2 regions of the Vagococcus sp. WN80Y genome follow, and region 1 is predicted to be linked to the other one. Evidence: predicted binding sites of a transcription regulator. Region 1 holds the regulator's gene; the other holds the start of a gene.
What was found. Region 1 encodes HrcA, which represses chaperone genes, less so after heat shock. Its sites were predicted from a motif close to TTAGCACTCNNNNNNNNNGAGTGCTAA; they were not measured.

Region 1 (16,689 bases):
TGAAGGTGGTTGGGACCAAGGTGGTAAAGGCGTGAGTATCGCAGATGTAATGACTGCTGGAGCCAATGGTGTTGCTAGAGAAATTACTAAAGGCATTATCCCTGGTAAAAACTACCCAAATCATGAAGCGATTGATTTCTATCATCGTTACCCAGAAGATATTGTGTTATTGGCGGAAATGGGGCTCAAAGCGTTTAGAACATCCATTGCTTGGAGTCGAATTTTCCCAAAAGGTGATGAACAAGAGCCGAATGAAGCGGGCTTACAATTTTATGACGATCTTTTTGATGAATTGCTAAAAAATGGCATTGAGCCAATTGTTACTTTATCTCATTTTGAAATGCCTTATCACTTGCATGAGGCTTATGGTGGCTTCAAAAATAAGCAAGTGATTGATTTTTTTGTTAGATATGCGGAAGTTGTGATGAGTCGTTATAAAGCTAAAGTTAAGTACTGGATGACTTTTAATGAGATTAATAATCAGGCTGGTGGCCATGAGAAATTGCATAACTGGACAAATTCAGGTGTGATAGTAGCGGAAGGTGAAAACGCTGAGGAGATTATCTATCAAGCCTCACTTTACGAATTAATCGCTAGTGCGAAAGTTGTGGCACTTGGTCATCAGATTAATCCTGACATGCAAATTGGGTGTATGATGGCATATGTACCAGTCTATCCTTATTCATGCCATCCTGATGATATGATGGCATCGGTGAAAGGAATGAATCTACGCTATTTCTATAATGATATTCATGCCCGCGGTGAAATTCCAGCGTATGTATTGAAGGAATGGCAACAAAAAGGCTATAATATCGAGTACACAATAGAGGATTTGGCGACACTAAAAGCTGGAAAAGTGGATTATATTGGTTTTAGCTACTATATGTCTGGAACTGTTACAGCTGATTTGAAACGCGAGGGTCATTTGATTGCTGATGGGGTTAAGATGACTCAAAACGATCATATCAAAGCGAGCGATTGGGGATGGCCGATTGACCCGGTTGGTTTGCGTTATGTGTTAAATCTTTTAGACCAACGCTACAATCTTCCGATGATGATCGTTGAAAACGGATTTGGTGCTTATGATAAAGTAGAAGAAGATGGCAGTATTAATGATGATTACCGAATTAACTACCTGACGGAGCACATTAAACAAATGGCTTTAGCGATTAATGAAGATGGTGTCAACTTAATTGGCTATACTCCTTGGGGAATCATTGATATTGTGAGTTTTGGTACTGGTGAGATGGAAAAAAGATACGGTTTTATTTATGTCGATAAAGATAATCAAGGTGAAGGCACCTTGGCTAGAAGTAAAAAGAAATCGTTTAGTTGGTATCAAGAAGTAATTGCAACTAACGGAAAAAGCTTGGAATTAAATTAAAAAGAGTATGAGTCGCTTTTTTAGCGGACTAGTCTCATAATATTTGTGAAATTAGTAAAGGGTGGGACAGTTGTCTCGCTCTTTTTTTGAGTCAATTACTTGAAGGAGGACTAACTAGTTTCTTTTAGGTATTTGAGTTGATAAACAGAAAAATTCCTTGTAGTATGCTATAATGTACAAGTTATCTTATGAATGAGAGGTAAAAAAATGGACGGTATTTTACCATTATGGAAAGAGCGCGGGATGACCAGTCATGACTGTGTCTTTAAGTTGCGCAAACTATTACATACTAAAAAAGTGGGACATGGTGGCACCTTGGATCCGGATGTGGACGGTGTTTTACCTATTTGTATTGGCAAAGGAACTAAAATAATTGAATATCTACAAGATAGTGGCAAAACATATGTTGGAGAGATTACTCTCGGATTTTCAACGACAACAGAAGATGTGAGCGGAGAAATGGTCGCAGAAAGTCCAGTTGAAATGGCACCTACTAATGATGAGATTGATCAAGTGATGGCTCAAATGGTTGGAACGATTACGCAAATTCCACCGATGTATTCAGCCGTTAAGGTTAATGGCAAGCGACTGTATGAGTATGCTAGGGAAGGTATCGAAGTAGAACGCCCTCAACGTCAAGCAGTTATTGATTATTTTAAGCGGACCTCTGAGCCTATCTGGGATAAGCTGTCTGGTACAATGTCTTGGAAATTTGAAGTGGGCTGTGGCAAAGGCACCTATGTTAGAACTCTAGCAGTTGATACTGGGGCAAAGCTGGGCTATGAGGCGCATATGTCTGATTTGACCCGAGTTGGCAGTGGAGGATTTAACGCAAATGAGTGTTTTACATTAAAAGATATTGCCGATCTAATGGAAAAAGAGGATGTATCCTTTTTATTGCCGATTGAACGGGCTGTTACGATGTTTGAGCGATTAGAGTTATCTGATGCAGACTATCAAGTGGTACGCAATGGGGGCTTTTTACCAAGAGAATCAGTTTCGTTAAAGGAAGAAACTGACTTGATTGCTGTTTTTTATCAGGAGCTTCTAATTGGGATCTATCAACTACATCCGACAAAGAAACAATGGCTAAAGCCGGTTAAAGTTTTACGAAACAACTAGAGAAAAGGAAGTTTATTTATGAAAGTAATTGAAATACATCATCCATATAAATTAGAACAAATCCCTAGTGAAGAGGTCGTCTTAGTATTAGGCTTTTTCGATGGCGTTCATTGTGGCCATCAAGAAGTGATTCGTCGGGGGAAAGTTGAAGCTGAGAAACGAGGCTTGAAATTGGCGGTGATGACATTTAATCAACACCCATCGATCGTTTTTCAAAAGATTCAGCCGGAGAGTATGAAGTACTTAACCACAATTGAACAAAAAGAGCGACGAATGGCTGATTTAGGTGTTGACTACCTTTATATTGTTGAGTTTACATCAGCTTTTGCTGGTTTGTCTCCCCAAGCCTTTGTAGATCAATATATGATTGATTTGCATGCTAAGGTGGCTGTTGCTGGTTTTGATTACACATACGGGCCACGAGATGTGGCGACCATGGAGAACTTGCCTAATTATACAAGAGGGCGTGTTGACATTGTGACTGTACCCAAGCAAATGGCTGATAACAAAAAAATCAGTTCAAGTGAGATACGTGAGCTGATGGCGGCGGGTGAAATGGAAGAAGTCGCAAAGTATTTAGGTTATGCCTATGAAATAGAAGGAACAGTTGTTCATGGAGACGCTCGCGGTCGTACCTTGGGGTTTCCCACAGCTAACATCAAAGTACCTTCTAGTGTTCGTTTGCCGCGCAAAGGCGTTTACGCAGTTAAAATTAAGGTCGCAAAAACGTGGTATGTTGGGATGGCACAAATTGGGCGTAATATTACCTTTGAGCCTGGTCGAGATGTGACTGTTGAAGTGAATATACTTGATTTTAATCAGGATATTTATGGTGAGCAGGTAGCTGTTGAATGGTACCATTATTTGAGAGATGAGGTTAAATTTACTGGTGTTGAGGGGCTTATCGCTCAACTGAAGCAAGACCAGCAAGACACTGAAGACTACTTTAAAGAAAGTAGGGATTAAATGACGTCGGCCTATATTCACATCCCTTTTTGTGAGCATATTTGTTTTTATTGTGATTTTAATAAAGTGTTTATTCAAGGACAACCAGTAGATGAGTATATTCAAGCGCTTATTAAGGAGATTCGTTTATCTAAACAGTTGTATCCGTCACAAACAACTGAAACTATTTATATTGGTGGCGGGACGCCAACCTCTTTATCTGCTGAACAATTAGACGTTCTATTAGGAGGCATTCGTCAAGAACTCCCTTTTGATCCTCGCAATGAGTTTACTGTTGAGGCAAATCCGGGAGATTTGACGTTGGATAAGCTGGCTGTTCTAAAAACTCATGGAGTAAACCGCTTATCTATGGGTGTCCAGTCCTTTGATGATCGTTTACTAAAAAAAATTGGGCGTAAGCATTCGGCTCAGGATGTTTTTGATACAATGAAATTGGTGGAACAGGCGGGCATGGATAACGTCAGCATTGACTTGATCTATGCGTTACCGGGACAAACCATTGAAAGTTTTCAAGATACTTTGGAAAAGGCCTTAGCTCTCGATTTACCCCACTACTCAATGTATTCTTTAATTTTAGAGAATAAGACGATGTTTTACAATTGGGCGCGCCAAGGCCGCTTAAACTTGCCAACTGAGGATACTGAGGGAGATATGTTTGAGTTGGCGGCTGAACGGATGGAACGTGCGGGGCGAATGAAGTATGAGGTGAGTAATTTTGCAGTTCCAGGAAAAGAAAGTCAGCATAATTTGATTTATTGGAACAATGAACATTATTATGGTTTTGGTGCAGGAGCTAGTGGTTATTTAGGAGGCGCTCGCTACCGCAATCATGGACCGATTCAACATTATTTGAAACCGTTGAAAGAAAATAAATTGCCAACCATAGAAACTGAAGAATTAACCTTAGTTAATCGGATGGAAGAAGAATTATTTTTAGGCTTACGTAAAATTGAAGGAGTCTCCTTTGATCGCTTTAATCAGAAATTTCAACGAGAGTTAAGAAGTGTTTATGGATCGGTGATTGACAAGCTGGTTGGGGAGAAAATGCTTGAAGTGTCAGGGGATTTTCTGCGTTTAACAAGTAAGGGTCTCATTTTAGGTAATGATGTTTTTCAAGAATTTTTAGTTGAATAAGAGAAGTGACAGAGATCGTTTTGCTTTAAGACATTGGAGTAAAAGGTGACAACTGTTTCCTTCGATTGAATTTAGAACCTCTTTTTCTTATAAATGATGAAATTAGTTAGGAGTAGGGCCTTCGTTCTATTCCTTTTTTGTGTCGGAAATTAATAATTGAATGCCGGGAAGGGCTAGGTATCAAGGGTTTTAGGGTGAAGTTAGCACTCGGTGTGTTAGAGTGCTAAAAAATAATGGTTATTAGTTGACAAATAGTTCTAGTCTTGGTATATTTATAACTGTGATTAGCACTTAAGTTTATTGAGTGCTAAAAAGGAGAGGTGATAGGAATGCTAAGTGAACGACAATTGAACATTTTGCGTTTAATAATCCAGATCTACACCTCGAGTGGTGCACCTGTGGGATCAAAAACGTTGATGACTTCGGGCATTAACGCAAGCTCAGCAACGATTAGAAATGAGATGAGCGTTTTAGAAGAGCAAGGACTCATCGAAAAGACTCATTCGTCATCAGGGCGAATTCCTTCTATAATGGGGTATCGCTATTATGTTGACAATTTATTGCAGCCAGCTGAGGTTAGTCATACGGATTTATCGACGATAAAGCAGGCTTTTGGACAGGAGTTCAATGCGATTAATGATATCATCAAGCAATCGGCTGATATTTTATCAGAATTAACGAGCTATACGGCATTCTCCCTTGGACCAGAAGTTAAGGAAAAGCGTTTGACAGGTTTTCGAATCGTTCCTTTAAACAGTCATCAATTAATTGCGATTATTGTGACGGATAAAGGGAATGTTGAAAGCAAAGTTTTCACTATTCCAACTGACGTGTCAAGTGAGGATATCGAAAAGATGATTAAAATCATTAATGATAAACTTGTTGGGGAACCTTTGTTGACGGTTTATCACAAGCTGAGAACAGAAATTCCAATTATCCTACAAAAGTATTTCCACACACCACAAGGAATCATGGGGCTCTTTGATTCTATCTTAGGGCATGCGTTTGAAGAACGAGTATACGTTAGCGGTCGGATGAATCTATTGAATTTTGACGGCTTGACGGATTTAACTCAGTTCAAATCAGTGTATTCGTTGATGGATAACACTGATAAATTAACTTCCTTAATTGCATCACCGGAAGATGAAATAGGCATTAGAATTGGGAATGAACTAAACAATGAGTTGCTTTCAAACATGAGCTTGATTTCGGCCTCTTATGAGGTGTCAGGTCATGGTAAGGGAACGATTGCGTTACTAGGACCTACAAACATGTCTTACGCAAAAATGTTTGGGCTAATCGATGCGTTTAGATCTGAGCTGGCTAGTGAGCTGGCGGATTATTATCGCACATTAGATTCATCATCAACATTCTAAGGATAGAAAGGAAATCAGAAACGTGGCAGAAAAAAATGAAGAATTAGAACCAGAAGTAACTGAAGAAGTTGATCAAGAAAAAATTGATGAGATTTTGAATGGAGCTTCTGAAGAAACTGAGAAAAGTGCAGAAGAGTTATTACAGGATCAGTTAAGTGAAATGGAAGATAAATTTTTACGTGCTCAAGCTGAAATAGCTAACATGCGTAACAGGTTTCAAAAGGAACGCGAAGCCTCGGCAAAGTATCGTTCTCAAGATTTAGGAAAAGAACTATTACCAGCTATTGATAACTTAGAACGAGCCTTAGCAATTGAAGTAGAAGATGAACAAGGTAAGAGCTTGAAAAAAGGCATTGAGATGGTAATGGAAAGTGTCTTACATGCGCTAAAATCAGCCGGTATCGAGGAAATTCCTGCTTTGGGTGAAACCTTTGATCCCAATTTACACCAAGCTGTTCAAACTATGGCAATTGAGGATGGTCAAAAAGCGGACGAAATTGTCCAAGTTTTACAAAAAGGATATATCTTGCAAGATCGTGTCTTGCGACCAACGATGGCAATCGTTGCACAGTAATACTTCGATGACTCAATAAGATGGTCACTAAAAAATAAAAAAATATGAATGGAGAAATTAACTATGAGTAAAATTATCGGAATTGACTTAGGAACAACAAACTCTGCAGTAGCTGTTTTAGAAGGCGGCGAAGCAAAAATTATCCCAAATCCAGAGGGAAATCGTACAACACCTTCAGTTGTATCATTTAAAAATGGAGAAATTCAAGTAGGGGAAGTTGCTAAACGCCAAGCAGTTACTAACCCTAACACAATCGCTTCTATCAAACGTTATATGGGTGAAGCTGGTTATAAAGTTGAAGCAGAAGGTAAGTCATATACACCTCAAGAAATCTCTGCAATGGTCCTACAATACATGAAAGGTTTTGCTGAAGAGTATTTAGGCGAAGCTGTTACAAAAGCTGTTATCACTGTTCCAGCTTATTTTAATGATGCGCAACGTCAAGCAACAAAAGACGCTGGTAAAATTGCTGGCTTAGAAGTTGAACGGATTGTCAATGAGCCAACAGCAGCTGCACTAGCTTATGGGTTAGATAAAACTGATAAAGAAGAAAAAGTATTAGTATTTGACCTTGGTGGTGGTACATTTGACGTGTCTATCCTTGAGTTGGGTGACGGTGTCTTCGACGTACTTTCAACTGCTGGGGACAACCATTTAGGTGGGGATGATTTTGATAACAAAATTATCGATCATTTAGTAGCAGAATTTAAAAAAGAGAATGGCATTGATTTATCTAAAGATAAAATGGCTGTTCAACGTTTGAAAGATGCTGCTGAAAAAGCGAAAAAAGATTTATCAGGTGTAACAAGTACACAAATCAGCTTGCCGTTTATTACAGCAGGTGAAGCTGGACCTCTTCACTTGGAGTTGAACTTAACACGTGCTAAATTTGATGAATTAACTTCTGATTTAGTTGAACGGACAAAAGGTCCAGTTCGTCAAGCTCTTAAGGATGCTGGTTTATCTCAATCTGATATTGATGAAGTTATCCTAGTAGGTGGTTCTACTCGTATTCCAGCTGTTGTGGAAGCTGTTCAAAGAGAAACTAACAAAGACGCCAATAAATCTGTTAATCCAGATGAAGTTGTAGCGATGGGAGCTGCTATTCAAGGTGGGGTTATCACTGGTGATGTTAAAGATGTTGTCTTACTAGATGTAACACCATTATCATTAGGGATTGAAACAATGGGGTCAGTTTTTACTAAATTAATTGATCGTAATACAACTATTCCAACAAGTAAATCACAGGTCTTCTCAACAGCAGCAGATAATCAACCTGCCGTAGATATTCATGTCTTACAGGGTGAACGCCCTATGGCATCAGATAACAAAACGCTAGGACGTTTCCAATTATCTGATATTCCACCAGCTCCACGTGGTGTGCCTCAAATCGAAGTAACGTTTGACATTGATAAAAACGGGATTGTTAACGTGAGTGCGAAAGACTTAGGAACACAAAAAGAGCAAACTATTACTATCAAATCTTCTTCAGGTTTAACAGATGAAGAGATTGAAAAAATGGTTAAAGATGCTGAAGCAAATGCTGAAGCGGATAAAGTACGTAAAGAAGAAGTTGATTTACGTAATGATGTTGATGCCTTACTATTCTCAGTTGATAAAACACTAACTGATTTAGAAGGTAAAGTTGATGAAGAAGAAGTTAAAAAAGCAGAAGCAGCTCGTGATGAATTAAAAGCGGCTGTTGAAGCGAATGATTTAGAGTTAATGAAAGAAAAACGTGACGCTCTAAACGAAATCGTTCAAGCGTTAACTGTTAAATTATATGAGCAAGCGGCAGCAGCACAAGCAGCTGAAAATCCAGAAGAAGCTCAATCAGGAGCAGATGACGTTGTTGATGCTGACTTCGAAGAAGTAGAAGGCGACGACAAATAAGAGTCTGAGCGAGGGAAGCCATTAGCAAGTTGCTTTTGGCTTTTCCTACTTTGGAGTGGAAAATGGAGAATTTGTTTCGTGAAAAATGGTTTAGTATTTTGTTGATATATGGTATGATTTACTAGGCTCTGGAAACAGATAAAACTAGAGAATAGATGTGGAGGGAAAACCCATGGCGAAGAGAGACTATTATGAAGTTCTGGGTGTGTCCAAAAGCGCGACAGATGATGAACTGAAAAAAGCTTATCGGAAGCTCTCAAAACAATATCATCCAGATATTAATAAAGAGGCTGATGCGGAAGATAAATTTAAAGAGATTTCAGAAGCGTATGAAATCTTAAGTGATCCCCAAAGAAGAGCAGCGTATGATCAATATGGTCATGCAAGCACCGATCCTAATTACGGCGGTGGCGGCTTTGGTGGCGGTTTTGAAGGCTTTGGCGGTGGCGGAAGCTTTGGTGGTTTTGAAGATATTTTTGAGTCATTCTTTGGTGGTGGCGGTGGACGTTCTGCAAATCCAAATGCACCAAGACAGGGAGCTGACTTACAGTATTCTTTAAACTTAAAGTTTGAGGAAGCTATTTTTGGGATTGAAAAAACAGTTAAGTTTAACCGTGAAGATTCATGTGGAACGTGTTCTGGTACAGGAGCAAAACCTGGTACAAAACCAGAGACGTGCTCCAAGTGTCATGGACAAGGAACGATTAATGTTGAGAGACAAACACCACTTGGCCGCGTAATGACGCGTCAGACTTGTGATCAGTGTGGTGGTAAGGGTCAAACAATTAAAGATCCATGTAATGATTGTCATGGAACTGGCCGTATCAAGAAAAAACATGCGGTTAAAGTGAATGTTCCTGCTGGTGTCGAAGATGGTCAACAAATGCGTTTAGCTGGTCAAGGTGAAGCGGGTGTTAATGGCGGACCTTATGGTGATTTATATGTGGTCTTCCATGTGGAAGAGAGCGATCTATATGACCGTGAAGGCTCTGAAATTTACTATGATTTACCGTTAAGCTTTGTTCAAGCAGCTTTAGGTGATGAACTAGAGGTGCCAACGGTTCACGGAAAAGTGAAATTGAAAGTTCCTGCTGGTACTCAGACAGGCACGACATTCCGTTTACGTGGTAAAGGGGCGCCTAAGTTACGTGGTAGTGGTAATGGTGATCAGCAAGTAACTGTTAAGATTATTACACCTAAAAACTTAAGTGACACACAAAAACGAGCTTTGAGAGAATTTGCCGAAGCTGGTGGCGATAAAGTCGAGGAACAAGAAGAAGGTTTTTTCGATAAAATGAAAGATGCCTTTAACTTTGACCAAAAAAGGAAAAAATAAATGTGTCAGATAATGACAAGTAGAGAGGTTGTTCAGTTGTTTACTCGGTATGAGTGATAGCTGAACAATGTCTTTTTTTCTTAATGGTTTGGATGGAAGATGACGTAATTATTTGCTAGATAAAGCTTTTAGGTTGATTTTACGTGGGAAATTGGATATAATCATTAAGTGTAATTATTACGATTTGTTAAAAGGAGTTACGAATGAAGAAATTAGGTTTAGTTATTTTTATAGTTGTTAGTCTGACAATTTTAGCAGGATGTGGGCAATCAAAGCAGAGTGAGTCGCAAAAAGATCAGAAATTGAATGTTGTCACTTCATTTTATCCCATGTATGATTTTACTAAGAAGATTGTTGGCGATAAGGGGGATGTTTCTTTATTAATAACAGGGGAAATAGAGCCTCACGATTATGAGCCGAGTGCCAAAGATATTGCTAAAATTCAAGATGCAGATGTATTTATCTATAATTCCCATGAGATGGAAACGTGGGTTGAGGCTGTATTAGATAGCATTGACACGGACAAAACAGTGATAATCGAGGCAAGTAAAGGCATTAAGCTGCTGAAGATGGATGAAGAAGATGATGACGAGCATGAGGGACATAACCATGTTCATGGCGTAGATCCTCATGTTTGGTTAGATCCTGTATTAGCACAGCAGGAAGTTGAAACAATCAGCAAAGGAATCATTGAAGTTGATGCTAGCAATAAAGAGGTTTATCAAACAAATAGTCAGCTGTTTATCGAGCAATTAAAAGAGCTTGATGAATCGTTTCAGGCCCAAGTTGAAAAGGCAAGTCAAAAAGATTTTGTAACACAGCATGCTGCTTTCGGCTACTTAGCGGCACGTTATGGCCTTCATCAACTAGCTATTTCTGGAATATCTCCTGATCAAGAGCCTACTCCAGCTGAATTAGCGCAAATTGAAGATTTTGTTAAGGCGAATCAAGTAGAAATTATCTACACGGAGGAGTTGTCTTCTGATAAGATCGCGGCGACAATTGCTAAAGCGACAGGAGCAAGTCTATACACGTTAAATACCTTAGAGGGCTTGTCAAAGGACCAACAGCAAGCAGGAGAGGATTATTTAAGTGTGATGAAAGAGAATTTGACTGCGATGAGTAAGACGATTAATTAGCACAAAGGAGCTGTGACAAAAGTCGTTTTGCTCCGAGCACTACGTAAACTTCGATGACCCTTATTTCTAAGGGCTAAAGCCCAAAGAATGATGGCTTGCAACTTTAGTTGCTTAGAAGTTTAGGACAACGAAGCGAAACGTAGTGAGTAGAGTTTTGGAACGTGTTTATCGCACAATATACGTGAAACAAAATTGGGATGTGACTTATGTCACATCCCCTTTTTTAATTATTCATTAAAGACCAATCAAAGACTAGAAATAACGAAGTGGAAAGAGTAGTATGAAAGTTGGGTAGTTTATTAAGCACAAAAGGGAGCTGGATTTATGACAATCGGATTTTTGAGACCTACAAAGGCAGTTGTCAACTGTCAGGCTCTTTATCATAATATCAAAAATGAAATTGCCACAATCAAAGATGGCGCTGAAGTATTCGCTGTCGTAAAAGCGAATGGTTATGGACATGGAGCGCTGAAGGTGGCAGAAATCGCTAAAAAAGCTGGAGCATCTGGTTTTTGTGTTTCGTTACTTGATGAAGCCTTAGAATTGCGTCAAGCCGGATTTAAGGAGCCTATTCTGGTTTTAGGGATAGTTGACCCGAAGCATGTTGCAATTTTGGCACAGGAACAAGTATCAACAACAGTTGGCAGTCTTGAATGGTTGGAACAGGCGGCAGTGTATTGGCAACAGTTTGAGTGTACTTCTCCGCTTTTGCTTCACGTAAAAATAGATACGGGGATGGGACGCTTAGGCTTTGTGGAAGAAGTAGATATGCGAGCGGCTATCGAATTAATTAACGCTCACCCAGAATTTATTCTTGAGGGGCTTTTCACCCATTTTGCTAAGGCGGATTCTAAGGATATTCGTTATTTTGAAATGCAACAGGAACGGTTTAAGAAAGCTCTAGCAGTCTTTCCAACTAATATTCGTTACATCCATACCTCTAATTCTGCGACAGCTCTTTGGCATGACCATTGGGGCTCAAATATGATTCGTTTGGGAGCTGAAATGTATGGCTTAAACCCTTCTGGTGCCGAATTAGATCCTCCTTTTGAATTAGAGCAAGCTATGTCTTTGATTTCTTCGCTGGTTCATGTTAAACGCCTTAAAAAAGGAGAGCGTGTTAGTTATGGCGCTGAGTATCAAGCTCAGCAAGATGAATGGATTGGCACGTTGCCAATTGGATACGCAGATGGATTTGTTCGACATTTTAAAGGGTTTCAAGTCTTAGTTGATGGACAAAAGGCAGAAATAGTGGGGCGTGTTTGTATGGATCAATGCATGATACGTTTACCTTATTGTTTGCCTGTGGGGACTAAGGTGACCATTTTTGGCGAGGATGGTGGACTGGTTAATAGTTTTCAAGACGGCGCAGAGTACGTTGATACAATTAATTATGAGCTACCTTGTCTGTTATCTGAACGAGTGCCGAGAATTTATGTTAATGAAGAGCTGAGTGTTGACGATGCTTGATTTTATTCAGCCAAGTACGATCGCTACAGCGAAGGAATTACTTGGTCAGCTATTAGTCTATGACTCTCCAGTAGGTCGGATATCAGGTTATATTGTTGAAACAGAGGCCTATTTGGGAGAAGAGGATGCTGCTTGCCATAGTTATTTAAGAAAGAGAACACCTAAGCTTGAATCAATGTACAAGACTGGGGGCACGGTTTATATTTACTCGATGCACACACATTTAATGTTAAATATTGTAACCAAAGAAGTGGACGAACCTCAAGCTGTTTTGATTAGAGGTCTAGAGCCGCTAGAAAACGAGCAATTGATGGAAATTAATCGTGGTAGGATTGGTATAGAGTTATCCAATGGTCCCGGTAAATTGACAAAAGCATTGGGGATTTCAAGAGAATTAGATAGTCAGTTACTTGGTGGAAAGCTTCGTCTGGAGACAGAGGCTAATCGCAGACCTCTAGGAATTAGTCAATCTGCTAGAATTGGAATTCCTAATAAGGGAAGTTGGACCACTGAACCCTTGCGTTTCTTTGTTACGGGGCATCCGTATGTATCGGGATTGAGAAAAAGGGATCAGCAGGGATTAGAGCATGTTTGGTATAAAAATTAACAGCTTTTTTTGAAGTTAGTCTGAAAAGGTTAACTTCTTTTTTTATGTTAGAGTAGTTTTCGAGAAACGCCTTTGATTTAGCTGGCTTCTTAGTGAGAAAAAATTTAAGAGGTTTTTTTATTTCGTGCTGAAAAGATAACATTTTCTGTTAAAAATTGCTATACTAGATAAAGAGTAAAAGTAGTAAAGAAAGAGTGACGTATCATGCTAGAATTAAAAGATTATCTGGATGCAGGTGAAACAACTATTTCTAATCTGTTGTTAACTCACTATCATCAACTTGGTTTAACTAATCAAGAATTTTTATTGTATTTGCAATTGTTACAACATCAACAAGCAGGCAGTGACTTTCCTGATTTATTTGAGATAAGTCAACGGATTGGGGTGCCAAATGAGGCGATTTATTCAATTTTGGAAGGGTTACTGGGGAAGCAAATGATTTGTTTAGTTACAACGCAAAATCATCAGGGAAAGACTGTAGATGCTTATGATTTGTCACCAATTTTTGAACGGATAAACCTCTATTTGAAACGTCAGCATAAACAGACGGAACAAGAAAATCGAGAGACAGGGATTCAAGAGTTGTTTGAATTATTTGAGAAGGAATTTGGCCGCCCCTTGTCGCCAATTGAGATGGAAACGATTAGCATGTGGATACAAGAGGATAAGTATGACCTAGAAATTATTCGTCTAGGCTTGCGAGAAGCGGTCTTAAATCAAGCTTATAGCTTAAAATATATTGATCGTATTTTACTGGGCTGGGAGCGTAAAAATTTACGAACAAAAGAGCAAGTGATTTCCGAGCAACGGCGTCGGAAAAAATCTATTTCTGATAAAGTTAGTCCACAGCAAGAGCTTTCAGAGGAAGAGTTACCACAAGTTCCTCTGTATAATTGGGTTGATCAGGATAAGGGATTATCATAAGTTAAAGGTAGGAGTAAGTGATGTTATCAAAAGAAAAAACATTAGAAGTAATTACTATTATGGCAGAAATGTTTCCAAATGCCCATTGTGAATTAACGTATCGCAATCCTTTTGAATTAGTTATTGCGGTTTCTTTAAGTGCGCAAGCAACAGATGTCTCAGTTAATAAAGTGACGCCAAGTCTTTTTGAAAAATATCCTACACCAGAGGATTTTGTACAAGCGCCTTTAGAGGATGTCATGGATGCCATCAGAACGATTGGGCTGTACCGGAATAAAGCTAAAAATATCAAAGCCTGTTCTCAAATGTTGATTGAACGATTTAATGGAGAGGTTCCTAGAACGATGGAAGAGCTGATTCAGCTGCCAGGAGTTGGTCGTAAAACAGCTAATGTAGTGCTTGGTGAGGCATTTGGAGTTCCGTCAATTGCTGTAGATACACATGTCGAACGTGTGTCGAAACGGCTAAGAATTGTTAAACAAAGTGCGAGTGTTTTAGAAGTTGAGCAGACATTAATGCGTAAAATTCCTAAAGAACTTTGGACGCCAACTCATCATCGAATGATTTTTTTCGGTCGCTATCATTGTTTAGCTCGCAGTCCTAAGTGTGAAAGTTGTCCGTTATTAATGCTTTGTCAAGAAGGTAAGAGTCGACTGAATGTTAAAGCCAACTAAAAAAGAAACATCCCTGAAACATTTATTTCAGGGACGTTTCTTTTTTTAGTTAGCCTGCTGGCGGTGTTGAACCGCCACCTTCAGAAGAAGATGGGGGCGGTGTTACCGGAGGCGTTGAAGATGATGATTCTGGTGGTTCAATTGTTTCTGTTGGCTCAGGTTCCGGATCTGGTTTCACAGGTGGTTCACCAGATGGTGGTGTTGAATCCTTAACTGGTGGCATTGTCGACGGAGTGCTACTTGGGACAGGTGCCACATAATCATAGGATTCTGATTCTTGCCAAGAGCTAGAAGGAGTCGTCCACGTGCTTTGATCGTTAACATGGTCCTTCACGTAAAGCTCATTGCCGATTTTGACCACATTTTCTGGCATTTCCCAATCAGGAGTCTCTATGTCTTGAGAAAGATAGCCCATAATATATTTGTAAAGCAACATAGCGTCTTGCTGATCTTCACCAGAAATTGGTACGAAGTAATTCTCATAGCCTGTCCAGATAGAAACGACAAAATTTTGTGTGTAGCCTACAAAGGCAATATCTGGAACGCCGCCATAGACATTTAGTTTCAATTTAGCTAATGATTTATCATCGTAATTGGATGTGCCTGTTTTCCCGGCTTGATATAAATCTGGGATAACTGCTGTTGTACCAGTCCCACGAAGCAAGACATCTTTAAGCATATCTGTGACCATGTAGGCTGTTGATTCTTGCATTGCTCGTGTACCTTCAGGTTTGAACGTTTCTTCTTGACCATCAGGCATTACGATTTTATTGACATAATAAGGCTTGTAGTAAATACCGCCGTTTGCCAGTGGCGCATAGGCGCCGGCCATTTGATGAGAAGACAGGTTTCCACTGATTGCATTGGCTAGGAAAGTACCTTCAGGATAGACAATCCCAAGACCCTTTAAGAATTCAGCGGTCTTGTCTAAGCCGACTTCATCAAGAGTTTTAACAGCGGGAACATTCCGTGAGTCAACTAACGCTTCACGAATGGTCATAGTTCCTTTGTATGCTCGGTCATAGTTGTTGACGTCTATATCAGTTCCTGGGTACTTGTAAGGTCCGTCGAGAACGGTTCTACCTGTTCCATAATTTAGATACTCAATTGCAGGAGCATAGTCAGTAATTGGCTTAACTGTTGACCCAAAATCTCGAGAAGCAGAAACGGCCATATTATTCCCCAATTGAACACCATCAGGAACCTTTCGACCACCTAATTGGGCTAAAACTTGCCCATTTTTTGGATTGACAATCGTAATAGCTGTTTGGAAGTTAACATCTGTTGGTGTTTCGCCTTCCTCCCACAGTAATTCATCTTTTGAGTAATCTCTAAAAGTAATATAATCGTCAGTATTAACCATGTGATAGATATAGCGTTGTAAATCCATATCAATATTAGTGTAAATGTCCAAACCATCCGAATAAATATCTCGTGTGGTTTTAGTTTGGGCTTCTGCAATGACTTCTTTAATGTAGTTATCAATTATCTTGCTATCGCCATACAAAGGCTGTTGATCTGCAATGCCTTCATTAATTGGTTCGTTGACAGCAGCATCATACTCGGCTTGTGTGATAACCTCGTCTTTACGCATTTCGCTTAGAACAGTATCTCGTCTTTTTTTAGCGGCCTCTGGGTTTAGGATAGGATCATAGTCAGCTGGTGCTTGAGGAATCCCAGCCATTAGGGCCGTTTGAGCAAGTGTTAATTCACTAAGCTTTTTGTTGTAATAGCCATTTGCCGCTGTTTCCATACCGTAATAACCAGATGACATATAAACTTTATTGATGTAATAGTTTAGTATTTCATCTTTTGACTTTTGGCGTTCTAATTGAATAGACAGCCAAGCTTCTTGAATTTTCCGTTTTAAGTTTTGATCTTTAGTATCTGTCGAGAAAAAAGATAGCTTAATTAATTGCTGAGTTAACGTACTGCCTCCTTGGAGACCGCCACTTCCAGTCATATTAGCGACTGCCGCTCCGGCAATCCGAATAGGATCAACCCCAATATGCTCTTCAAAGCGTTTGTCTTCGATAGAGATAATCGCTTGTTTCAAGAGGGGAGGAACTTCACTAATAGGAACGGTTTCT
Region 2 (16,689 bases), on a different contig from region 1:
ACGAGCAAAAAAATTCGAGCCGTAAAACGTGCCAAGGGTTTATCTGGTGCACGGCTTTCCTCTCATGCTCCATTTGGTTACAAAAAAGACCCACAGGACAAAAATCATTTGTTAATAGATGAGCCAACTGCTGAAGTTGTGAGAAAGATTTTTAGCTACTGTGCTAACGGATTTGGACCGCATAAGATTGCTAAAAAGCTTAAAGAGGAACGTATTCCAACCATCAAAGAGTATAAAGCAGAGTCGGCTAGTCCATTATGCAAATGGGGGTGTACGGTTGTAGTAAAAATATTAGAACGCCCTGAGTATTTAGGCCATACCGTAAATTTTAAGACTCATACGAAGTCTTATCGAGATAAAAGGCAAATCTGGAACGACCCGAAAGATTGGGTAATTTTTAAAAATACTCATGAGCCAATTATTGACCAAGCAACTTTTGACCTTGTACAAAAGATGAGACAACAAAGACGTCGGAACACTAAAGCCGACCGTGTGGGGTTATTTTCTGGCTTAGTCTTTTGTGCTGACTGTAAAACTCGTCATTGCTTTTGTACTGGAAAAAGTGTTTCACCAAATCAAGAGCGATATGTATGCAATGGTTATAGTAGACATAATTCTATTTGTGATAACGCTCATTATATCCGTGAAATGAAACTAATTGATATTGTTTTAACTGATGTAAATGAAAAAATTAACTTTTTAAAACGGCATGAAGAACAATTTATTGAAAGCTTATCCAAACAAGCCAAAACTGAACAGAAAAAAGAGTTAAGGAAAGCCGAAAAGCGAATAATAGAAGCAAAGAAACGAGCAAGTGAGCTTGATAACATTATCAAGCGACTATATGAAGATAGTGTTTCGGACAAACTTTCAGATGAGCGCTTTACTATTCTTTCCAAAGATTATGAATTTGAGCAATCCAAATTAAAACAAGAAGTTGATGGACTAGAAACACGACTTTCTAAACAAAAGGAAGACATAGAGAACATCCAGAAATTTCTTGAAATTGTCCGAAAATACACTACGCTTGAAAGCTTAACACCTAGCATTGTGAATGAACTCATTACTCGAATTGAAATTCATAAACCAGACAAAAGTACTGGCAGGCGAACCCAGCAAATTGATATTTACTACCGATTTGTTGGAAAGTTAGATGAGATTTAAAGACAAGAAAAATCCCGACAAGTTTTCACTTGTCGGGTAGTAACTCAATTTAGTAAGTTACATGCACCTAGCTTTAATTGGGTGTCGTTTTTCTCTGTGAACTATGATTAGAACTGAGTCGTTTATGCAAGTGTTAGTTGGATCAACATTACGCAAAAGTTCATCGAGCAATGAGAGATGATGGAAGTCCATATACTGCCGGTTTTTTTGTACAAGAAGTAAAATACCATCCCCATGGAGAAGTAAACAAGGAGATGACCATCCGCGTGTACTAATGCAAAGAGGGTTGAACTGATTAATGCTGCTAATAAAGTCGCCATGTATTGATTTAGAAAACCGATGATGCAGCGACGGAAAATGAACTCTTCCATAATAGGTCCAGCGATTGTGACTGCTAGTAAAAAAAATGGAGAATCACGAATTAATTGAGCAATAACCTGGGTATTTTGTGAGGAACCAGTTTGCCAAATAAGCTGTTCAATTGTTCCAGTGGCAATCTGGGTGATAAAAGCTAAAAATACGCCGTAAAATCCCCAAGTGATGACTGTTGAATGAGGCGCTCTTTTTTCTTCAATTTGAGGAGATTCGTTGAGTGAGTGACTTAAAAAAATCATTGAACCAGCACCGATTAAATAGCTAATGGTTGTAAAAGTAGTGATTAAAGTATTACTAGAATCAAAGGGTCTTAGTAAGCTTGGGCTAAAATAAACGACCAAATAGATTAATATCTGAGTTGTCGTGTACTTCTTTAATGTCATATTTGACCTCCGTTATAAGGCTTTTCTTTAAATTAAAGTATAGCACAATTGAGTCTAAGAACTAATTAAAAACTTTTTTACCATATTTCTTGCAAAAAAACTAAATAATGAGTATTATATAAGAGTGAGTTAGCACTTGGTACAAAAGAGTGCTAAATGCTAATTGAATTAACTATAGACTTATAAAGTGGAGGGATTTACAGTGTTAAAACCATTAAATGATCGTGTTGTTATTGAAGTAGGTCAAGAAGAAGAAGTAACCGCTGGTGGCTTAGTATTGACTTCGGCAGCTAAAGAAAAACCACAAACCGGTGAGGTAATCGCTGTTGGTGATGGCCAAGTGTTAGAAAATGGCACAAGAATGACCTTATCCGTTAAAGTCGGTGACAAAGTGATGTTTGAAAAATACGCTGGGTCAGAAGTTAAATACGAAGGTAAAGACTATTTAATCGTTCACGAAAAAGATATCGTGGCAATTGTTGACTAAACATTAAAAACATTTTTAGGAATTAAAAATATTATGATGAGGTGAAAGAAATAATGGCTAAAGATATTAAATTTTCAGTAGATGCTCGCGCAGCAATGGTTAAAGGTGTAGATACATTGGCTGACGTAGTAAAAGTAACATTAGGACCAAAGGGACGTAACGTTGTATTAGAAAAAGCTTACGGTTCACCACTAATCACTAATGATGGGGTAACGATTGCGAAAGAGATTGAATTAGAAGATCACTTTGAAAACATGGGCGCAAAACTTGTTTCAGAAGTTGCTTCAAAAACTAATGATATCGCTGGTGACGGTACTACAACAGCGACGTTATTAACACAAGCAATTGTGCGTGAAGGAATTAAGAACGTAACTGCGGGCGCTAATCCGATTGGCATTCGCCGAGGGATTGAAAAGGCGACAAAAGCAGCAGTTGAAGAATTGCATGCAATTTCAGTTAAAGTTGATTCAAAAGAATCTATCGCACAAGTAGCGGCTGTTTCTTCTGGTGATGAGCGTGTCGGTGAATTAGTTTCTGCTGCGATGGATAAAGTTGGAAACGACGGCGTTATCACAATAGAAGAATCTAAAGGAATTGAAACTGAATTAGATGTCGTTGAAGGAATGCAATTTGATCGTGGTTATTTATCTCAATATATGGTAACTGATAACGATAAAATGGAAGCAGTCTTAGATAATCCATACATTTTGATTACAGACAAAAAAATCTCTAATATCCAAGATATTTTGCCGTTATTAGAACAAATTTTACAACAAAATAAACCATTGTTGATCATAGCTGATGATATTGATGGGGAAGCTTTACCAACGTTAGTATTAAATAAAATTCGTGGAACCTTTAACGTAGCAGCTGTTAAAGCGCCTGGTTTCGGCGATCGTCGTAAAGCAATGTTAGAAGATATTGCGACTCTAACAGGCGGCACATTGATCACTGAAGATTTAGGATTAGAGTTGAAAGATGCAACAATTGAGGCTCTTGGAACTGCTCGGACTGTAGTTGTTGATAAAGATAATACAACAATTGTTGAGGGCGCTGGAGACAAACAAGCAATCGAAGATCGTGTTGGGTTAATCCGCTCACAAATTGCAGATACAACATCTGACTTTGACCGTGAAAAATTACAAGAACGTCTAGCTAAATTATCAGGCGGCGTTGCTGTAATTAAAGTAGGTGCTGCAACTGAAACGGAATTAAAAGAGCTTAAATTGCGTATTGAAGATGCTTTAAATGCAACACGTGCAGCTGTTGAAGAGGGAATTGTTTCAGGGGGCGGAACTGCCTTAGTAAACGTTTCTCATAAAGTGGCGGAATTAAAAGCAGAAGGTGATGAGCAAACAGGAATCAACATCGTCTTGCGTGCCCTTGAAGAACCAATTCGTCAAATTGCTGATAATGCTGGTCATGAAGGATCAGTTGTAGTTGATAAATTAAAACAAGTAGAAACCGGTGTTGGTTTTAATGCTGCTACGGATGAGTGGGTAAACATGATCGAAGCAGGGATTGTTGACCCAACTAAAGTGACACGTTCTGCTTTACAAAATGCGGCAAGTGTTGCTGCGCTAATATTAACAACTGAAGCAGTGATTGCTGATCAACCAGAACCAGCAGGACCAGCAATGCCAGGTATGGATCCAGGTATGGGTGGCATGGGCGGTATGATGTAGCCATTAATCAATTTAAAAGGAGTGGGACAAATCGTCTCGCTTCTTTTTTTGCCTTTGAAAACGTATTGAGAGACTTGTATCAGTGTTATTATTTGCGTTATAATCGAAAAGAAGGATGGTGAAAGAAATGTTACTACAAGAGTTACCAGAAAATCAACGTAATATGAAGGAAATCCCCATAGGCTATGCAGTAGTGCTGTTAGTTCTTTATTGGTTTCTTAATTTTGTTGGACAAGGGGTTGCGTTACTTCCGCAAATAGCGAAGAAGAGTATTGAAATAAGTAATGAATTGACATCAACGAATGGAGATGCTTGGATAGAAAAGATAATGCATAATCTATATTATCCGTGGTTTATTAATGTGATTCAAGTGGCCATTTTCATTTTTATTCTATGGTTGTTTAAGCGTCAAAATGTGACGTTTTTCACCAGTAAGCCATTTTCCAAAAAAGAGTTAGTTCAGATGGTTGTTTATGGTGTGCTGTTAGTAATTGCCTCAACAATTCTCGAGCAGTTAATTAATTATTTTACACCTAACTTTAACACTGCGAATCAAGAAAGTTTAGAGTGGCTATTCACAAACTCATCTAGGGTAACAATGTTTATCTCGATAGTTATTTTAGCACCTATCACGGAGGAAGTAATGTTTCGTGGCGTCTTTTCTGTGATTTTTAAGAAGTTTGAACGTCTTGGTGTTCTAGTTTGTGCAGTAGTTTTTACTTTATTTCATATGCCGACAGACCTACTAAGTTTCTTAGTTTACTTTATAATGGCTTTGGGATTTGGTGTAATTTATTGGAAAACAAAGCTGATTGAAGCCAGTATCTTTGCACATATGTTAAATAATTTTTTGGGCTTTATTTTGATGATAAGTTGAAACAATATGAAATGAATACTGTAATAGCTAGCTTTTTTGCTCAAAATATAATGTATGGCTAACTATCTGTTAGTCATTTAGAGGGGGAGACAATTGTCTTACTCTCTTTATTTTTTAGAATATAAATAGACTTGTGAGTCTTAATAGGAAATGAGGAGTACTTCGTTTATAATAAGCATTAAAGAAAGGGGGACGGAAATGAGTGGATTTAAACCTATTATTTGGCATGAACTGACTAATCACTATTATGAAGTTAAACCGGCTCAAGCGCTGTGTCCCTATATTGATTGTTATTGGATCAGTATGCCACAGACTTCTATTCAGATGGAGAGAGTCATTCCCGATTTATGTGCTGATTTTATTCTAACGTTCACGCCGGATATGACTTTTAAGGAACTTCGTTATTGTGGTCCTAGTACACGGTACTTTATGTCAACGAGCCAATCAGGTGAAATTTTTCTAGGAATTAGATGTTACTTGAACTCTTTGAGAAAGTGGCTTTCTGGTAATTTGACTCAAACGAAAGATCAATTGTTAAGTGAGTGGGATGGTTTTGCTGAATTTAAAGAATTCCTATCTAAGGAAGTAGAGAAGGGGCCAACGCTTAATCAATTGATGTTAGCATTTAATCAATTTTTTTTGAAGCACTTGTCTCAAACTAAATCATCATCAAGTTTAATAAAAAATGTTATAAATAACTGTATTTTACATGCTGATTACCGGGACATTATTCAACGAGAAGTGATTTCTGAACGGTCAATTCAACGTTTATTTCGTCAGGAGACGGGACTTTCTCCTTTTGAGGTTTATGATATTTTACGTTTCCAAAAAACGTTGAAGAAGCTAATTTTAATTCCTAAGATGAGCCTGACTGAGGTGGCGTTAAGTAATGGTTATTATGACCAAGCTCACTTTACGAGGCGGTTTAAATTGATTAGTGGCTTAACTCCGACAGAAGTTCAGCAGAGTTGTCGTAATTATCCAAGACAATTAGTTCGTGGTCCATTAGACTAATGAGAAGACGAGAAGAGAGAGGGAGAAAATGATGAAATTGGATATGGTGGGAATTATTGTCAGTGATGTGGCAAAAGCAATTGAATTTTATGAGGTTTTTGGTTTTTCAGTAATCGGTGATCCGACACAAAACTATGTCGAATTGGCTAATCAAGGAATAAGAATTTCGTTAAATACGCGTGAGATGATTGCTGGGATATATGGATTTGAACCAAAGAGTCAAGGTGACAAGTTGGAATTAGCTTTTTTATGTGACTCCGTTGAAGAAGTGAATCACTTATCAAAAAAAATGAAAGAGGCTGGCTATGATCTTTTTAAAGAGCCTTGGGATGCTTTCTGGGGACAAAGGTACGCTATTATTAAAGATTTAGATGGTAATTTGCTAAGTATTTTTGCCAGTTTGGAGGCCAAATAATGAAAGAATTAATAGCTTACTTACAATCAGAAAGTCAAAAGTGGGTGGGAGTAAAGACTAGCTATCGTGAGTCTTGGGAATGTGAATACTTCGAAATCATGAGTAAATGTTTTTGCATGATTGGTGAAAATAAAACAGGACAGCTAGTGATGACTGTAAAGGGAGTGCCAGAACGTAATGAGGAGTTACGTGAGCAATATGAATGGATTATTCCAGGCTACTACGCTAACAAAACTCATTGGAATTCAATTATTTTGAATCAATCAACCTTTGAAAAAGCGGAGCTATTAGCCTTTTTGAAAGGTTCATACGATCTTGTTTTTGCTAAACTGCCTAAAAAAATACAGACGGAGTTGTTAAATTAGTCATCCTAATCAAATTAATTATTAAGAAAATTTTTAGTGAGATCAGGAGGAATAAATGAAAATAGAGCGTTTATTAGCTATTATTGTGATGTTGCTAAATCATCCTCTCGTAACGGCTAAAGAAATGGCTGCTCGTTTTGATGTTTCTAAGCGGACTATTTATCGTGATATCGTGTCTTTGGAAACAGCTGGTTTTCCAATTGTTGCTGTACATGGAAACGAGGGTGGCTATCAATTGATGGATACGTTTAAGCTTCGTACTTATACTTTTTCTGAAGAGGAAAAGGTATGGCTTATTAGAGCGTTAGAGTTGCAAAATGAGTTATTGACAGAAAATAGATTAGGTCAAGAGATTACCGAAAAGTTACGCCTATTAATCATGAATGAGCCAGAAGAGTTTCAAGTGAGTTTATGACAGGGAACGTTGCACCGACAAATAATTGAAAATGACACTAAAAGAAAACTCGCTAAATTTCAGCAACTAATGACACAAGGATTAAAAGCGACAATCTCATATGTATCCGCTAATGGACAAAAAACAACTCGAAAAATTAGCCCCCGGCAACTCATCCTAAAGAATGGCAGTTGGTATTTAATTGCTGATTGTGAATTGAGAAGAGATGAGCGAGCGTTCAAGCTGACACGTATTAGAGAGTTACAAGAATCAACTGACAAAATAGCTGAGAGTACGAACCAGAATAGTTTCGATGCGGGTGTTAGTCAAGAGAGACAACAAGTGATTTGTTTGTTTCCTGAGAAGGAATTAGGTAAGTTATATGATTTTTTTACTGAGAAGGAATTAGAGAGATTACCATCAGGAGAAATCCAAGTTAAGTTTGAAGAAGACTTAGACAAGAATTTAATCCCCTTTTTGTTAATGTTTGGAGCGGCAGTGAAGGTTTTGAAACCAAATACTTTGAAATTAGCCCATCTTCAAGCGATAGAGCAGATGGGAAAAATATATACCAACTAAGTTGACAGACTGATGTCAACTTAGTTTTTTTATAATTGAAAGTAGAAAAGGAGTGTGATGAAAATGACGTTATATGCTTTGGCACAGGTAGTAACTAATAATTTTACAGATGGGCAGATGGGTGAAAAGATTCAAAAAGTTTGGCAGGATGCTACTCAGCAATTAGCAGAGTCGACTACCATGTATGGCGTGTATCATAAATTTGAAAGTGACTATAAGGGAGATTATACTCTATCGATTGCGACGGAATCAATTGTAACGACTGAGAAGATAGAGGTTGATAAATTTGCTAATTATCGTACTTTTAAGGTCGATACAACTCAAGAAATGAGCGTCTATCAAGCATGGCAGAAAATTTGGGCGCTAGAGGATGAGGGGCAATTGCACAGAGTTTATCTAGTTGACTATGAAAAGTATAATCCAGATGGTTCAATAGAAATATACATTCAAGTAACTACTTAAATTTGCTTGGAAAAGGAAAAAAGACGGAAAAATACGTCTTTTTTCTTTTTTAGATGAATATTTAGTTTATTTAACGGTTATTTATTATGGAGTTGTTAATTATTTTTAAATAAAGATTTTTAGTATACTTATCTGAATTTAGTTTTTAAAACGTTCTTTTAAAAGGTGGTAGCGTAGGGATTTGTCTCAAAAAATAAGAAGTTTTTCTGAAAAGTTGAGACCATTTTCGTGAAAAAATATCTTATAATATGTAAGTAGTAAAAAATAAAATCCATTGCCCACGAAAAGGAGACCGAACAATGTATAACTCAATCACTTATGGACATGTTATTAAGGAATTACGTAGAGATCGTTTTTTATCACAAGGTGAACTAGCTAAAGATATTTGTTCACAAGGAATGCTAAGTCGTATAGAAAATAATGATGTTGTTCCTAACGTGTTAGTTATGCAAAAGATTTGTGAAAAATTGAACGTCTCCGTTAATTATGTGTTAACACGAGAAGAGGCAGCTAAAATACCTGTAAACAATTGGTTAGAATTGTTAAAACAATATAAACATAGTAAACAAATTAAGGAATTGAGTACGACGATTTCAGAAATTGATAGTCTAGAGACAGAGGTTTTCAAAACTAAATTAGAATTGCAAGAATATGCCTATTATAAAGGATGTAGCTTGAGTTTTAGTCAGCCTGATTCAGCAGAAGCATTAGCAATTTTACAAGAAGGATTAAATCATACCTATAATCGGCAAAAAAAGCATGCAACTGACATGGAGGTTATGTTGCTAAGCGAAATAGGGCTAATTTATTATAATCAAGGAAAATTTGAATTAGGTCTGTCATTTATGAAACGGAGTATCGTTCAATTTTATAATGACATCAATAAGCGTGAAACATTAGAGCTAATTAAAGTATTTCAAAATATTGCTGCTAGTTTTGAGGATTTGAAAACTTACGATGAAGCGATGGAATACATTGAACAAGGTATCTTATGGAGTCAAAAAAAGAAAAGTTATTACCGCTTGAGCGATCTTTATATGCTAAAAGGAATTGTGTTAAAAGAATTAGGACAAATGGATGAAGCTATTGAAGTGGTGGAGATTGCAGAGACGCTTAATAAATTGGCAACAAGAACTTAAAAGATTAGGAACTGGAGTACTGAAGCAATAAAACAGCATGTAGCGTTTTAACGGTTGTTAAGTTTACTTGCTGAGAAGTATAGTGAGCAGACTTTTGCGGCATGTTGATTTTTTAATAGTGGTAAAATAAGTGAGGGTGAGACTTTTTTGTCTCACCCTCTTATTTTAGTCAAGTGAGTTGGCGTTTTGTTTTTCTTGATCGCGATAAACATCCATTTTTTTACTGAAAAGTTGTCCGTTTGATGGAGGAGTATAAGTAATAGCATTAGCACCTGCTTCAATTGTTTCGAGGATAGCTTCTTCAGTTGGACCACCTGTAGCAATAATCGGAATATCTGGATAATCTTCACGAATTTTTCGAACAATACTAGCTGTATCTTTGCCACCACTAACATTGAGAATAGAAATACCGGCATTTAACCGTTCTTCAACATTTGTAAAAAGAGAAGTAATGGTTCCGACTACAGGAATATCAACCACTTCAGCAATTGACTCAATTGTTTCTTTAGGTGTTGGTGCATTGACAACAACACCGATTGCCCCTTGGGATTCTGCAAAAATACTCATTTGAACTGAACGTTTACCTTGGGTTAGTCCACCACCTACTCCAGAAAAAACTGGAATATCAGCTGCTTCAGTAATGCTTTTGGTAATGGTTGGATGAGGTGTGAAAGGATAAACAGCAATTACTGCATCAGCATCGATGTTGCGAATAATGGCAATATCAGTTGAATAGACGATTGATTTGATTCGTCGGCCAAATATTCGAATGCCGCTGCACTTACGAATGACAGCTGGCACTTTAATAATGTCTTTTCTAAGGTCAGTCATAATTTCTGGAATACGTTGTTCCTTATTTTCTGGCATGGTTAGTTATCCTCCTTGAATGAATAGATAAATTGGTGATTATGTTAGTTTATTATAACTCAGAGAGTCTAAATAAAGATAGTTTAAACTAGTTAATAGCCTGAATCATTTGAAAGATCTGAATGAATTCTGCTTCAAATAGACTGTCCCTCAAATAGATGAAATAGAAACTGTGAGAAGGATCTAGTCGATCAATATTAATTTTTTGATAAAGCTGTTCAGCTAGCTCTTTTTTAACCACCTCTTCATAAAGAAAGGCTATTCCTAAATTGTATCTAACCAGCTCTTTAATACTGTTAAGGCTTCCTAGTTCGAATAATCTAGAAAAATCATCTACGCCATAGTTTTGTTCGGATAGCAAGTTATCGAGAATCTTTCTTGAACCAGAGCCTTTTTCACGAGTTATTAGGGTATAAGGAAATAACTCTGCCAGCTGATAAGTTACAGATGAGTCAAGATTGCTATTACTTGAAGCGATTGCAATAAATGGTTGAGACGATAATTCAAAATAGCTGAACTTACTTTTGGGAAAGTTTCCTTCAACTAATGCAAAATCAATCTGACCATCTTGGAGTTGAGCTAATATTTGCTCAGTATTTTCTACTTGACAAGAAATATTTAGTTGTGGGTCTGATTCGGCAAAGGTTCTAATAATCTGGGGTAATAAGTGATCACCAATGGAAAGTGTCGTCGCAAAATTGAGTGTTCTACTAGTAGCATGGTTAGTTAATAAATTACTTTCAATTTTATTTATTTGAGCTTGTAGGTTTCTCAAATAATCGTAAAGTAGCTGTCCAGTAGAGGTCAAGTTAATTTTTCGATGTTGATAGGTCACTAATTTAGTGTGATATTTTTGTTCCAACCATTGGATATGCTGCGTGACAGCGGGTTGAGTAATATATAATTTTTCAGCTGTTTTTGTATAGTTTTGTTCTTTACAAAGAACAAGAAAAGTGTCATAACGATAATCTAACATGGTAGCTCCTTTATAATTATTTTTTATAGTTATATTATAATCTATAATTTCTTTTTATTCTAATTTCATGATACTCTAGCACTATAGTAGTTAGATGAGTAAGAATATAGGAGTGTTGTAGATGCAAAAAATAGTAGGTTGGCTAAAAAAAGTTTGGTTAGGCTTTGGAGCTTGTTTGGCAATTGCAATAGTCGCTCAAGGAATTGGTAAATTGGTTCCTCAGATAGGAGGGGCATTGTTTGCGATTCTTTTAGGGATTTTATTTGGCAATACGTTTTTAAATAGAGAAAGCTTGGCTAATGGAGTAAGATTCTCAGAAAGCAGGTTATTAGAATATTCAATTGCGTTGACAGGTCTGACATTAAATATTACGGATGTAATGGGTGTCGGGATACGAGGAATAAGTTTTATTATTTGCCAAATGGTAGCTACCATGATTATTGCTTATAAATTAGGGCAATGGTTTGGTTTTGGTCGAAAATTTTCTCTTTTGATGTGCGCCGGAAATGCTGTCTGTGGTTCATCGGCCATCGGAACAGTTAGTCCCATACTAGAAGCGGATGATAAGGATAAGGGGATTTCTATTACAATTGTAAATTTGACAGGGACAGTCTTGATGGTTGTTCTACCGTTACTGACCAGTTTTTTATATCAGCACCAAACAATGCCGACGAGTGCGGTGATTGGCGGTGTTTTACAGTCAATTGGTCAGGTTATTGCATCAGGAAAGCTTGTAAATGATGACGTAACCCAGATTGCCACTATTTTTAAAATCGTAAGAATTATTTTACTGGTAGGAGTCGCTTTAAGCTTTTCAAGAATGAATACAACGGATAAAGGACCACTATTTACTAATTCGGTAAGTAAAAAACAAACAAAAGTAGGGATTCCCTGGTTTATCAGTGTTTTCTTCGTATGTTGCTTGTTGATTTCATTTACCCCTATTCCAGAAATTGTTTCACTGACGGCTAAGACAATCAGTGGTCAGTTTGAAATTATTGCATTAGCTGGAATTGGAATGCGTGTTAAGTTTAAGGATTTAATTAAAGAAGGCCCAAAAGCAATGGCACTAGGAGGCGCAATAGGGACGAGTCAGGTATTGGTGGCAATTATTTTAATCTTTTTATTGATAAAATAGCTACTGATATGCTCACTTTAAGAGATTTCAAAATATAAAATCGGCTTTTAAAAAGAAATAGCAGTTAGCGCTTGCTTTCCGAACGATTTGATGTTACATTATATATCGGTTAACAACTTAATACAAAAAATCTTTATGTATAGGTGGGTGGGCAACAAGCCATTCGTCTGTACTTTTTTGTGTTTAAAAATAAAGGAGCAAGTGAGTATGATTGAAAAAAATGTGGATCTAAAAAAAGAAATATTAGCTGGTTTGACCTCTTTCTTTGCGATTTCTTATGTGATTATTGTTAATTCAATGATTTTAGCAGAGGCCGGAATCCCGCCGGAGCTCAGTGTTTTTGGTACTATCTTTATATCAGTTATTGGCTGCTTAGCCATTGGTATTATAGGAAAAGTGCCTATCGTAATTACAACGGGGATGGGAGTCAATTCTTTTTTCACTTACACGCTTGTCTATTCGTTGAAAATGAGTTGGCAAGAAGCGCTAGCTGCTAGTTTTTGCGCCAGTTTGATTTATTTATTAGTAGCATTTACACCACTGACTCAACTTTTGGTAGAAGCAGTGCCTGAAAGTTTAAAACATGGAATCACGGCTGGAATCGGTATCTTTTTAGTGATAGTTGGATTGGAAAATGGTGGAGTAATAGTGCGAGGTGAGCATACTTTTATGACCTTGAATTCATTTCAATCGCCGCTATTGTTGCTGACATTGGCTTCTTTACTGGTGACGTTATTCTTATTGTTGAGAAATGTACAGGGAAGTTTTTTTATTGGGATCATTTTAACCACAGTTGTGGCTAATTTATTTAAACTAGTTCCTAAAGCTGAGAACATGTTTACACTATCTGCTATTAAAAATTATCCATCCATTGTTGGGAAATTAGATTTTTCGTCTATGTTTATGACAGAATTTATTTTGGGAACTTTTTCTTTGGCAATGATTTTAATTTTTGAGTCAATGGGACTTTTTAATGGTATTTTAACGGGTCTAACTTCAAAAGATTTTAAAAGAGTTTTTAGAGTTAATGGAATTATTATGTTGTTATCAAGTGTTTTAGGAACTAGTCCAACTATTCCAGCAGCAGAGAGCTCAACTGGAATTCAACAAGGAGGTAGAACTGGAAAGACTGCAGTAACAGTCGGGCTTTTATTTTTTGTGGCTGTATTTGCTATCCCATTGTTGTCATTTATTCCTAGCTCAGCCTTGTCACCAGTAATTATTATCACTGGTTGCATGATGATGGAGAATATTCGTCACATTGATTTAACGGACCTGACTGAATGGTTTCCAGCATTTTTGATGATTGTATTAATGGCTTTTTCTATGAGTATTTCAGATGGACTGGCCTTTGGTTTTGTCTCGTATCCGCTAGTTAAACTATTTGCAGGCAAACGTCAGACTATATCAGTACCAATGTGGGGAATATCAGGTTTGTTCCTACTGTATTTAGTTGCTAAAGTTTGGATATAGTCATATTCTAGTTTATCAAAAAGTTCTTATGATAAAAGTGATTGAGGTTATCTCGGTCGCTTTTTTTAATGGAATTCATCTAAAATTGCGTAATTTAGTATTAGGAATCTAATCAATTCGTAATATTGAAGGAGCGATTTTATGTTTATTGCAGAAAAGGAGCAGGGTGACTTACTGAATTTGATGCTACATACGAAAGAAGAAATTGCAGAACTACCCAAACAAAATTGGTTGTGTAGAGGTTGTAGGCAACGGCTTATTCTTAAAAATGGGCCACTTAAGTTGGCTCATTTTGCTCATCATCAAAACAGTCAATGCCAAATTTTTTCAGAAGGGGAAACAACGGAGCATTTAGCTGGTAAGCAGTTGTTAGCCAACTGGTGTGAGGCGTATCAGCTAAACTATGAATTAGAGGCATATTTACCAGAATTGAAACAACGACCAGATATTTTGCTTGAGGGTAAAATCGCACTTGAATTTCAATGTAGCTCCTTGTCATTGGCGAGATTAGTTGAAAGAACAGAAAATTATCATCGTCATGGCTACCAGGTTATTTGGTTACTTGGCAAAAATTTTTTTGTTGGTCAAAAATTATCAGCTATACAGAAAGGATGTGTTGGATATCATCAGAAGAGTGGTTTTTACCTTTGGGAATTGGCCATAGAAAAAGAATCGATTAGTTGTCTGATGCACATAGAAGAAATTCAGCTTTCGGGTCGTTGTCTTTACAAACGAAAGCAGTGGCAAGTGGGGAGTTGTTCACCTATGGTGCTTATAAATTTTCCACAACAGAATCGCATTTTTATAAAACGCCAGTACCAAAGCTTGCCACTGCTGGAGACAATGTTTGATTCACTTGATCAGCGACTAATTAGGAAGGACAAACAAACTCTCATTATGCAAGAACAATTGTATCTGCGAGGTCATCATTTAAGAGCTCTTGACCTTGTCTTTTTTTTGCCCGTGACGCAACCTTTGGCTGCTAAAACATCTGTTTTAATGTGGCGCTTATTAGTTTGGCAAGTTCTTTTAAAGCATGAAACTCTTTCTCTGTCTGAGTTCACTCGGTATTTTCAAAGACTTTTTCTAGCCGAGCAATTGACATGTTATTTGATGCCATTAGTTCCTTTAGCAACTATTCTTACTCAATTCTTAGAGGAGTATTTGGAAGTTTTATGTCAGTTGAAATATATTACTATCGTTGAAAATCAGTTAACGGTTCTACGTGGACTTACTTATTTTTCTTCAAGCCAGGAGCGAAAACAATGTGCCACAAGTCAATTAGCTAACCATGAACATATTTCCGCAACTCCTCACAGAAATATGCTATTATAAATAAGTAAGAATAAAAATGTAAAGCACGATGCGAGAGGAGCAGATGATAAATGGAAGCAAAGCAATTACCTAAGCGTTCGGAACTAGAGATCACACAAACGTGGGATTTAACTCCTATTTTTGCAAATGATAGTGAGTGTGAACAAGCAATACAAACAATAACCGCCCAATTGAGCGATGTCTCAACTTATAAAGGAACTTTGGCCGAGGGAGCAGATGCATTGTATAATGCTCTTGAATTTATTGGTGAAGTGACGCGGAAATTTGAAGTTATCTATGTTTATTCGCATTTGAAAAACGATCAAGATACTACTAATACAGCCTATCAGGGATTATATGCTAAAGCTAGTAGTTTAGCAGCGCAAGTTAGTGAAGCTATCTCATGGTTTGAGCCAGAGTTATTACAATTAAGTGATGAGGTTGTTTGGGGATATTTTGAAGAAAAATCAGAATTAGAGTTATATCGCCATTTAGTTGCTAATGTACTAAGTGAGCGCCCGCATATTCTGTCAGAAAAAGAAGAGGGGCTATTAGCTGGCGCAAGTGAAATCTTTAGTGCATCAAGCCAAACCTTCTCGATTTTAAATAATTCCGATTTGTCCTTTCCAACAGTTAAAAATGATCAGGGAGAAACGGTTCAATTGTCTCATGGATTATATGGACAATTATTAGAGAGTACTAATCGTGAGGTTCGTGAAGAGGCCTTTAAAGGGATGTATAGTGTTTATCAACAATTTCAAAATACCTTTGCGACCACACTGTCTAATCATGTAAAAACTCATAATTTTAAGGCAACTATTCGCAAGTATAGCTCAGCAAGGGAAGCAGCCTTAGCAGCTAACCACATTCCAGAGCCAGTTTACGATAGCTTGTTGGACGTTGTTAAGAAAAATCTACCTCTTTTACATCGCTATGTTGCTTTGCGCAAGAAGTTGTTGGGTGTTGATACTTTACATATGTACGATATGTATACGCCTATTTTAGGAGAGGCACCTATTCGTTATTCGTATGAAGAGGCAAAGGAAAAAGCGATGGTAGCTCTACAACCTTTAGGAGCCGAATACATGAAAGTTGTCGAAGAAGCCTTTTCCAACCGTTGGATCGATGTTGTTGAAAATCAAGGGAAACGAAGTGGTGCCTATTCTTCAGGATGCTACGATACTGCTCCTTACATATTGATGAACTGGCATGATAGTTTGGATCAATTGTATACACTTGTACATGAAATGGGCCACAGTGTTCATAGTTACTTTACGCGGAACAATCAACCTTATATCTATGGAGATTATTCGATTTTTCTAGCAGAGATTGCTTCTACGACAAATGAAAATATTTTGACTGAGCATTTATTAGCAACAGAAACTGATCCAAATGTTCGAGCTTATGTTCTAAATCGCTATTTGGATGGTTTTAAGGGGACTATTTTCCGACAAACACAATTCGCTGAATTTGAACATTTTATTCACTCAGAGGATGCTAAAGGTGTACCGTTGACCAGTGAGTATTTGAATGACTATTATGCTAATTTGAATGCAGAATATTATGGTAATGCTGTTGAACG

Region 2: a site for HrcA is predicted at 2,052-2,078, ahead of groES (co-chaperone GroES). Genes of this name have one in related genera too.

Annotation. Positions count from the first base shown of each region.
Region 1 covers NZ_JCAQHY010000174.1:1,646-18,334, forward strand. Annotated here, with positions in the region: gene AC5KOD_RS20335 (6-phospho-beta-glucosidase) at 1-1,384, shown strand, start outside; gene truB (tRNA pseudouridine(55) synthase TruB) at 1,592-2,506, shown strand; gene ribF (riboflavin biosynthesis protein RibF) at 2,525-3,472, shown strand; gene hemW (radical SAM family heme chaperone HemW) at 3,473-4,606, shown strand; gene hrcA (heat-inducible transcriptional repressor HrcA) at 4,936-5,982, shown strand; gene grpE (nucleotide exchange factor GrpE) at 5,996-6,556, shown strand; gene dnaK (molecular chaperone DnaK) at 6,620-8,449, shown strand; gene dnaJ (molecular chaperone DnaJ) at 8,622-9,785, shown strand; gene AC5KOD_RS20375 (metal ABC transporter substrate-binding protein) at 9,989-10,924, shown strand; gene alr (alanine racemase) at 11,249-12,394, shown strand; gene AC5KOD_RS20385 (DNA-3-methyladenine glycosylase) at 12,387-13,001, shown strand; gene AC5KOD_RS20390 (DnaD domain-containing protein) at 13,206-13,925, shown strand; gene nth (endonuclease III) at 13,946-14,599, shown strand; gene AC5KOD_RS20400 (PBP1A family penicillin-binding protein) at 14,649-16,689, opposite strand, start outside.
Region 2 covers NZ_JCAQHY010000149.1:11,402-28,090, forward strand. Annotated here, with positions in the region: gene AC5KOD_RS10690 (DUF4368 domain-containing protein) at 1-1,164, shown strand, start outside; gene AC5KOD_RS10695 (CPBP family intramembrane glutamic endopeptidase) at 1,287-1,922, opposite strand; gene groES (co-chaperone GroES) at 2,125-2,409, shown strand; gene groL (chaperonin GroEL) at 2,463-4,094, shown strand; gene AC5KOD_RS10710 (CPBP family intramembrane glutamic endopeptidase) at 4,222-4,971, shown strand; gene AC5KOD_RS10715 (helix-turn-helix domain-containing protein) at 5,170-5,985, shown strand; gene AC5KOD_RS10720 (VOC family protein) at 6,017-6,400, shown strand; gene AC5KOD_RS10725 (MmcQ/YjbR family DNA-binding protein) at 6,400-6,765, shown strand; gene AC5KOD_RS10730 (helix-turn-helix transcriptional regulator) at 6,821-7,180, shown strand; gene AC5KOD_RS10735 (helix-turn-helix transcriptional regulator) at 7,190-7,738, shown strand; gene AC5KOD_RS10740 (hypothetical protein) at 7,802-8,200, shown strand; gene AC5KOD_RS10745 (helix-turn-helix domain-containing protein) at 8,500-9,339, shown strand; gene AC5KOD_RS10750 (beta/alpha barrel domain-containing protein) at 9,505-10,206, opposite strand; gene AC5KOD_RS10755 (LysR family transcriptional regulator) at 10,295-11,182, opposite strand; gene AC5KOD_RS10760 (YeiH family protein) at 11,304-12,320, shown strand; gene AC5KOD_RS10765 (NCS2 family permease) at 12,528-13,793, shown strand; gene AC5KOD_RS10770 (competence protein CoiA) at 13,935-15,128, shown strand; gene pepF (oligoendopeptidase F) at 15,179-16,689, shown strand, end outside.